Regions from separate parts of the Brachybacterium sp. AOP42-C2-15 genome, predicted to be linked through region 1. Evidence: predicted binding sites of a transcription regulator. Region 1 holds the regulator's gene; the other holds the start of a gene.
What was found. The regulator HrcA, encoded in region 1, represses chaperone genes, less so after heat shock. The targets are predictions, from matches to a motif close to TTNGCACTCGNNNNNNNCGAGTGCNAA.
Positions count from the first base shown of each region.

Region 2: ACT3SQ_RS10060 (Hsp20/alpha crystallin family protein) is a predicted target of HrcA. The motif match lies at 1,830-1,856, and genes of this name have one in related genera.

Region 1 is NZ_JBQSWK010000022.1:29,567-32,966, reverse strand. It holds gene dnaJ (molecular chaperone DnaJ) at 1-876, opposite strand, end outside; gene hrcA (heat-inducible transcriptional repressor HrcA) at 982-1,992, opposite strand; gene ACT3SQ_RS12590 (DUF3097 domain-containing protein) at 2,118-2,996, shown strand; gene ACT3SQ_RS12585 (DUF4870 domain-containing protein) at 3,119-3,400, shown strand, end outside.
Region 2 is NZ_JBQSWK010000015.1:18,907-22,306, reverse strand. It holds gene ACT3SQ_RS10070 (sugar nucleotide-binding protein) at 1-443, shown strand, start outside; gene ACT3SQ_RS10065 (GNAT family N-acetyltransferase) at 525-1,229, opposite strand; gene ACT3SQ_RS10060 (Hsp20/alpha crystallin family protein) at 1,319-1,750, opposite strand; gene ACT3SQ_RS10055 (hypothetical protein) at 2,227-2,466, shown strand; gene ACT3SQ_RS10050 (MFS transporter) at 2,561-3,400, opposite strand, start outside.

The DNA of each region.
Region 1 (3,400 bases):
ATCCTGAGGGCCGTCGAAGGTATCCAGCGGGATGGTGGCGCCGAGCGCGGCGGTGGTCATGGGGACCGCGATCGTGGTGACCAGGTCGTCGCCCGACCGCTCGAACATCTCGTGGTCGGTGACGGCCAGCTCGACGAAGAGGTCGCCGGAGGGCCCGCCCGCCTCGCCCGTCTCGCCCTCTCCGCGCAGCTGGATCCGAGTGCCGTTCTCGACACCGGAGGGGATCCGCACGGTCACCGTGCGCTCGGAGGCGGTGCGGCCATGACCGGAGCAGCCGGTGCAGGGGCTCTCGATCACATCGCCGTGGCCCTCGCAGGTGGGGCAGGGTGCCATGGTGACCATCTGGCCCAGCAGCGACTGGGCGACGCGCTGGACGTGGCCGGAGCCGTTGCAGGCGGTGCAGCGGGTGGGGCTGGTGCCGGGCTCGCAGCAGGAACCGGTGCAGCGCTCGCACAGCACTGCGGTGCGGAAGGTGACCTTCTCCTCGGTGCCGAAGACCACGTCACGCAGGTCGATCTTCACACGGCGCAGCACATCTCCGCCACGTCGCTGGCGGGGCACGGGGCCCTGGTTGCGGCCGCGCATGCCGGAGGCGCCGGCGAACATGTCGAAGATGTCGTTGAAGTCGAAGCCGCCACCGCCGCCACCGGGGAAGCCGCCCATGCCCGGGCCGCCACCCATGTCGTACTGCCGGCGCTTGTCCGCATGGGAGAGGGTCTCGTAGGCCTGGGAGACCCGCTTGAACTTCTCGGCCGCCTCGGGGTCCGGATTGACGTCCGGGTGGAGCGTGCGGGCGAGCTTGCGGTACGCCTTCTTGATCTCATCAGTCGTCGCTTCGCGGGAGACGCCGAGGAGGTCGTAGTAATCGTCGTTCACTGCAGTGGGGTCCTTACCGGGGAGTCGGTGCCGCGGGCGGCGGGCACGGGGCGTCGAGTGGCATGGGCGGCCGGGCGGGGGTGAGCCCGCGGAGCCCGCCCGAGGCTATTCGAGAAAGCGGGAGACGTAACGGGCGATGGCCTGGACGGTCGAGATGCCGGTGACGTAATCCATCCGGCTGGGTCCCAGGATCGCGACATGCGAGCCGACACCGTACCCGGCGCCGACGACCGCGGCCTGATGCAGCGCCCGGTCCTGGAGCTCGGTCCCGATGCGCACCTCGACGGCGCCCGGCGAGGCGTGCATCTCGGTGAACAGGCGCAGCAGCACCAGCTGCTCCTCGAGCACGTCCAGCAACGGCTCGACGTCACGGGCGAAGTCCTCAGCCGATCGCGCGATGTTCGCGGTGCCGGCCATCATGATCCGGCCCTCGGCACGAGTCGCTGCGAGCGCGGCGAGAGCCTCGGACACCTCGGCGGCGGCCGGTCGCTCCGGGGGCGTGAGCGCTTCGAGGAAGTCCTCCAGCGGCGTGGCGAGGTCGGTGACCTCGCGGCCTGCGACGACACGATTGAGCTGGTCGCGCAGCACCGCGTAGTACTCGGCAGGTTTGCCGGCGTTGATAGGCACGGTGCGCTGATCCACCCGGCCGGACTCGGTGATCAGCACCACCAGCAGCAGGGAGTCGGCGACCTTGACCAGTTCGACATGCCGGATCCGGGCCTGCCTGCGGGCCGGGTACTGCACCATCGCGACCTGCTGGGTGAGCTGCGCCAGCACCCGCACGGTCCGAGCCAGCAGCTCCTCGACATCGCCCGAGTCCTCGAGCAGCGTACGGATCGCCCGGCGTTCGGGGGCGGAGAGCGGCTTGATGGTGGCGACGTGGTCGACGAAGGTGCGGTAGCCCTTGTCGGTGGGGACACGCCCCGCCGAGGTATGCGGCTGATGGATCAGCCCCTCCTCCTCGAGCAGCGACATGTCGTTGCGCACTGTCGCAGCGGAGACCCCGAGCTCGTGGCGTTCCAGGAGCGACTTGGAGCCGACGGGCTCGCGGGTGGAGACGTAGTCCTCGACGATCGCGCCGAGGATCTGGAGCTTGCGGGCGTCCGTCTCGCTCACCTCCTGCGCTGCGTGCGTCCAAAGTCGTGGTCTCTCATTTGGCACTCTCTCATGCCAGGTGCCAATCCTACGCGCCCCGGCGCGCTGCGCGGGGAGGCGTTCGCCACGGGTGTACGGTGTCGCGCGTGCCTGCTGACTTCCCCGACCGGTACGGCCGCGACGTGCTGTCCTCCGGTCCGCCCGCCCATCATCGTCGCCGTCCCGTGGCCCGCGAGGTCCCCGCTCAGCGCGGCCTGGTCGCCGAGGAGGCCTCCACCGGGTTCACCGGCGCGGTGACCCGCGTGGAGAAGATCGCCGGAGAGCTCGTGGTCGAGCTGGAGGACGGCCGCGGCGTCCGCCGGACGTTCCCGCTGGGTCCCGGCTTCATGATCGATGGACAGCCCGTGGTGCTCACCCGCGCCGTCGCGACTGCCTCCGCACCCGTGCGCCGGCGCTCCGCCTCCGGGTCCGTCTTCGTCGAAGGGGCGAAGGCACGCACCGCCCGCGCCTCCCGGATCTGGGTCGAGGGCACCCATGATGCGGAGCTGGTGCAGAAGGTGTGGGGCCACGACCTGCGCATCGAGGGCATCGTCGTCGAACAGCTCGAGGGCGCGGACAACCTCGCCGAGCGCGTGCGTGAGTTCGGACCTTCTCCCGGGCGCCGGCTCGGGATCCTCGTGGATCATCTTGTGAAGGGTTCGAAGGAGTCCCGCATCGCCGCCGAGGTCATGGCGCTGCCTGGCGCCCGAGGCAATGTCACGGTGGTCGGACACCCGTACGTCGATGTCTGGCAGGCGGTCAAACCCGCCCGGGTGGGGCTCACGGCATGGCCGCACATCCCCAAGGGCACCGACATCAAGGTCGGCTCCCTCGCCGCGCTCGGCTGGCCCCATGCGGACAAGTCCGATATCGGACTCGGCTGGAAGCGGATCCTGTCGACCGTCCGCTCCTACGCTGACGTCGAGCCGACGCTCTCGGGCCGCATCGAGGAGCTCATCGACTTCGTGACCGTGGACCACTCCTGACTGGGGGTTAACCCCCGGTCGATACGGCGGCACGCCACGCGGACGCCGCAGGCGATGCTCTATAGGCTGGCTGCATCAGCCCGTCGCCGGCGTGAGAGCCGGCCCGTCCCGAAGAAGGAACCATGAGCCAGACTCCGCATCCGCATGATCCGTTCGGCATCGAGCCCGGCACCCCCGCCGAGCAGGCCGCCCCCACCTCGGATCCCTCGCTGCATCCGCACGACCCCTTCGCCTACGGTCCCGACGCCTCTCGCGTCCCGTCGCCGCCGAGCGCCGGTGAGCCCGCGGCGCAGGCCCCCCATCTCGCCGCGCCGGCTCCCGCTCCTGCGGGCCACAGCGCATATCGCGCGCAGGGTGGCGCACCGGGTGGGGCGCCGGGCGGGGAGCAGACGGACCAGCCGGCT
Region 2 (3,400 bases), on a different contig from region 1:
CCCCGCAGCCGCTCGGCGACCGGGCCCAGAGCCTCCTGAACGGGGAGCGCCTAGCTAGGGAGCTCTTCGACGCGATCGTGGTGCGCCCCGCCGGGATCTACGGCCCGGGCCGGGATCGGCTGCTGCGCGCGGTGCGCGAGGGACGCCCCGTCGACCACCGCCGACGCACGAACCGCATCCACGAGGAGGACCTCGCACGCGTGCTCCTCGCCCTGCTGGCGCATCCGGAACCGCCGGTGCTGCTGCACGCGGTCGACGGCGCGCCCGCGCGCCTCGGCGAGGTGGTCACCCACCTCGCCTTCCGGCTCGGCCTGCCGGTCCCGCCCGCCGCCGACCCCGATTCCGGCCACGGGACCGTGCTGAGCGGGGCGCGGATGAGGGAGCTGCTCGGAGAGCTCCGGCATCCGGACTTCCGCTCCGGGTACGACGCGATGCTCGTGTGACTCCGATCAGCGACCGAAGAGGCGGGTGAAGAACCCGGGGCGCTTCGTCGAAGCGAGGATCGACGCCGACGCTCGGCTGCGCTAGCCGAGCTCCTCGTCGATCTGGGCGTGCGAGGGCCGGCGCCGGTTCCGCGCCCCCGGGGCGCCGAGGACGCGCACGTCCGCGAGGGGCGTCCAGCCGAGGTGCTCATAGAGCTCGACGCCCCGTCCAGTCGCCACGAGCAGGCCCGTGTCGACATCGTGCTCATGGGCGATCGCCAGGAGCGTGCGGGTGACGAAGGTGCCCAGACCCCGCCGGCGATGCGTGCTGGCGGTGTAGATCCGGTCGAGCACGGCGCAGCCGTCGACCACCGCCATGCGTCCTCGGGTGACGACACGGCCCGCCTGGATGACGGTGAGGAGCGTCCAGCCGTCGAACGTCTCGCGGGCGACCGTGCAGGAGTCCGGCACGATCGGGGCCTCGACGTCCTGCAGCTCCATATCGGTGACCATGAGTCTCTCCTGATCGCTGATCAGTTCGAGATCGCCGGTCTCTCCGAGGGCCGGCGGCGCCTCGCCGACCTCGGAGATGAGGGTCAGCAGGTGACCCGGATTCCCCGCGACAGAGGAGGTCGCCCTGCGCAGCTCGTCCTCGCTCCAGCGGAACAGGACGGTCTCCGAATCCCCGTGCTCGGTGCGCGGACCGACGGTGTGCGAGGTGCCCTCATGGACCACCTCGTACTCCCGGGTGCGGGCCCATCCGTCCACCCAGGTGCGCACCGTCGCCGCGGTGAGCTCGTCATGCATGGCTGTCACTCCTTCGCTCGCCGTGGGAAGGTCGGTGCTGCCCGGGCCCCGGCATCGTGGGATGCCGGGGCCCGGCAGCAGGGGGAGCCTCAGGTCGCGGTGGACTCGATCTGCGCGGGTGGGCTGTCAGCGGTGACCTCGATCTTGCGAGGCTTGGCCTTCTCGCTGAGCGGGATCCTCACGCTGAGCACACCGTTGCTGTAGCTCGCGGAGATCCGCTCGGTGTCCAGGCCCTGTCCGAGGCTGAGCTGGCGCAGGAAGGTCCCGCCCGTGCGTTCGCGCGTGATCCACTGCGCGCCCTCGTCCTTCGGAAGGGTCCGCTCCGCACGGATCGTCAGGAGCTGACCGTCCACGTCGACGTCAACCGAACCGGGATCGATACCCGGCAGATCGGCCGCGAGGACGTAGTGATCGCCGGCGCGGTAGAGATCCATCGGCATCTGCCGCGGTCCCCGACGTCCAGCATCGAGAAAAGTGCCCGCGAATCGCTCCATCTCTCGGAACGGATCGGTGGTGGCCATTGCTTCTCCTCTCTGATGTGACCCCCGGTCGTCCGGTGGTCGCCGAACCTTGAGTCCCTCCGACTCAAGTACGAGCAGATTAGCACTCTCCGGGCGAGAGTGCCAGAGTTCGGGAACGGCCTCGCGGCGGCGCGGAGCCGGTTCGCCGGGGTGCCCGGCCGCCGAGGAGAAGGCATCGTTCCAGGGTCCCGAGGTCCAGCGCTCAGGGTCTCGTGCCTCGCGCGGGGCGGATCAGCGGGGGCGGATCCAAGGAGAGCCTCTCAGCGTCCATCGGCGCAGCCCTTCGCCCGAGCGGCCGATGGCCCTCGTGGGTGAGCCGGGGGTGAAAAGACGCGGTTCGGCGGCGCACGGAGCGCGCGGGCGCGATTCCTCCTCAAGACTGACTTCACCGCACTGCTGCCCGCCTGCCCGTTTACGGCATCCGGCAGCACGCCCGTCTGCGGGGCTCTGTCCCCGCTCTTCTTTGGAGAAGTTCTGTGACCCCCGTGGAACCCATCACCGCCCACCGGTTCGGTGCGGCGCCCGAGCGCATGCTGCCGCTCGACGTCGCCGAGCTCACCGATCCCGATGGTGACGCTCTCACTCTCACCACGGACGCCGGGGGCATCTGGTTCACCTGCACGACGGACGGGGACGAAGTCACCGTCGGCCCGTTCCCCGCCGACTCGCTGAGAGATGCGCTGAAGGTGCTCGGTGCCTACACCCGCGCCGCGTAGCGGCACGTCACCGCACGCGCGGCAGCGCGGAGCGACCGCCCCCGGCACGACGCGACAGCAATCGTCGTGCGTCCCCACCGCTGCGCGCCTCGGCTCAGGACGGAACGACCTCCGCGAGGGACTGCTGGGAAGCGCTCGGCGCCCGGGTGAGGGGGAGCAGGGCGAGGCCAAGCAGCGCCGGGAGGGCCAGCAGCGTGTACATCCCGGTGTAAGGGTCCGCCGCTCCCCAGCTCGTGCTCAGCGTGAGCAGTGCGGCAGCGGCCAGCGGCGCGATCAGCCCCGCGAGGCTCCCGGCGGCGCCCACCAGCCCGAGCCCGAAGCCCGCTGCGGACGCCGGCAGCAGGGCGTAGGCCAGGGAGCGGGTGGCGGTCATGCCCAGCCCGATCGCGAGTCCCGCCACGGCCGTGGCGACATGGAAGACCAGCAGCGTCGGGGCGAGGGCGCGGCCCAGCATCGCGGCGGCGAGCAGCACCAGCGCGACACCGAGCACCGGTGTCATCCGCGTGTTGCGCCACCGTGAGGAGGTGAGCAGCATGGAGCCGGCCACCACCCCCACGACTCCGGTGAAGGTGGTCAGCGAGGTGGCGCGCACGGCCGCGCCCTCGGCGAGGGACCAGCGGGAGAGGAACAGGTACAGCGCGAAGGCGAGGCCGGCCGAGAGCTGCAGCGAGAACAGGAAGCGCATCGCGAGCACGGTGAGGAACGGCGCGGTGGAGATGTCCGATGACTTGACTGCTCGGAGCCATCGCCGGGGCGTGCGCGGGACCGCAGGAAGCCGCGCCGTGAGTGGCGGATCTGGCACCCGCAGCGCGAGCGGCACGATCACCGCCAGGGCCGCGACGGGGGCCACCAGCAGCATCGCGCGGACGTTCTCGGCCAGCAGGGCCGCCACGAGGAGCCCCGGGGCGGTGCCGAGGAAGGCGGCGGCGGAGAA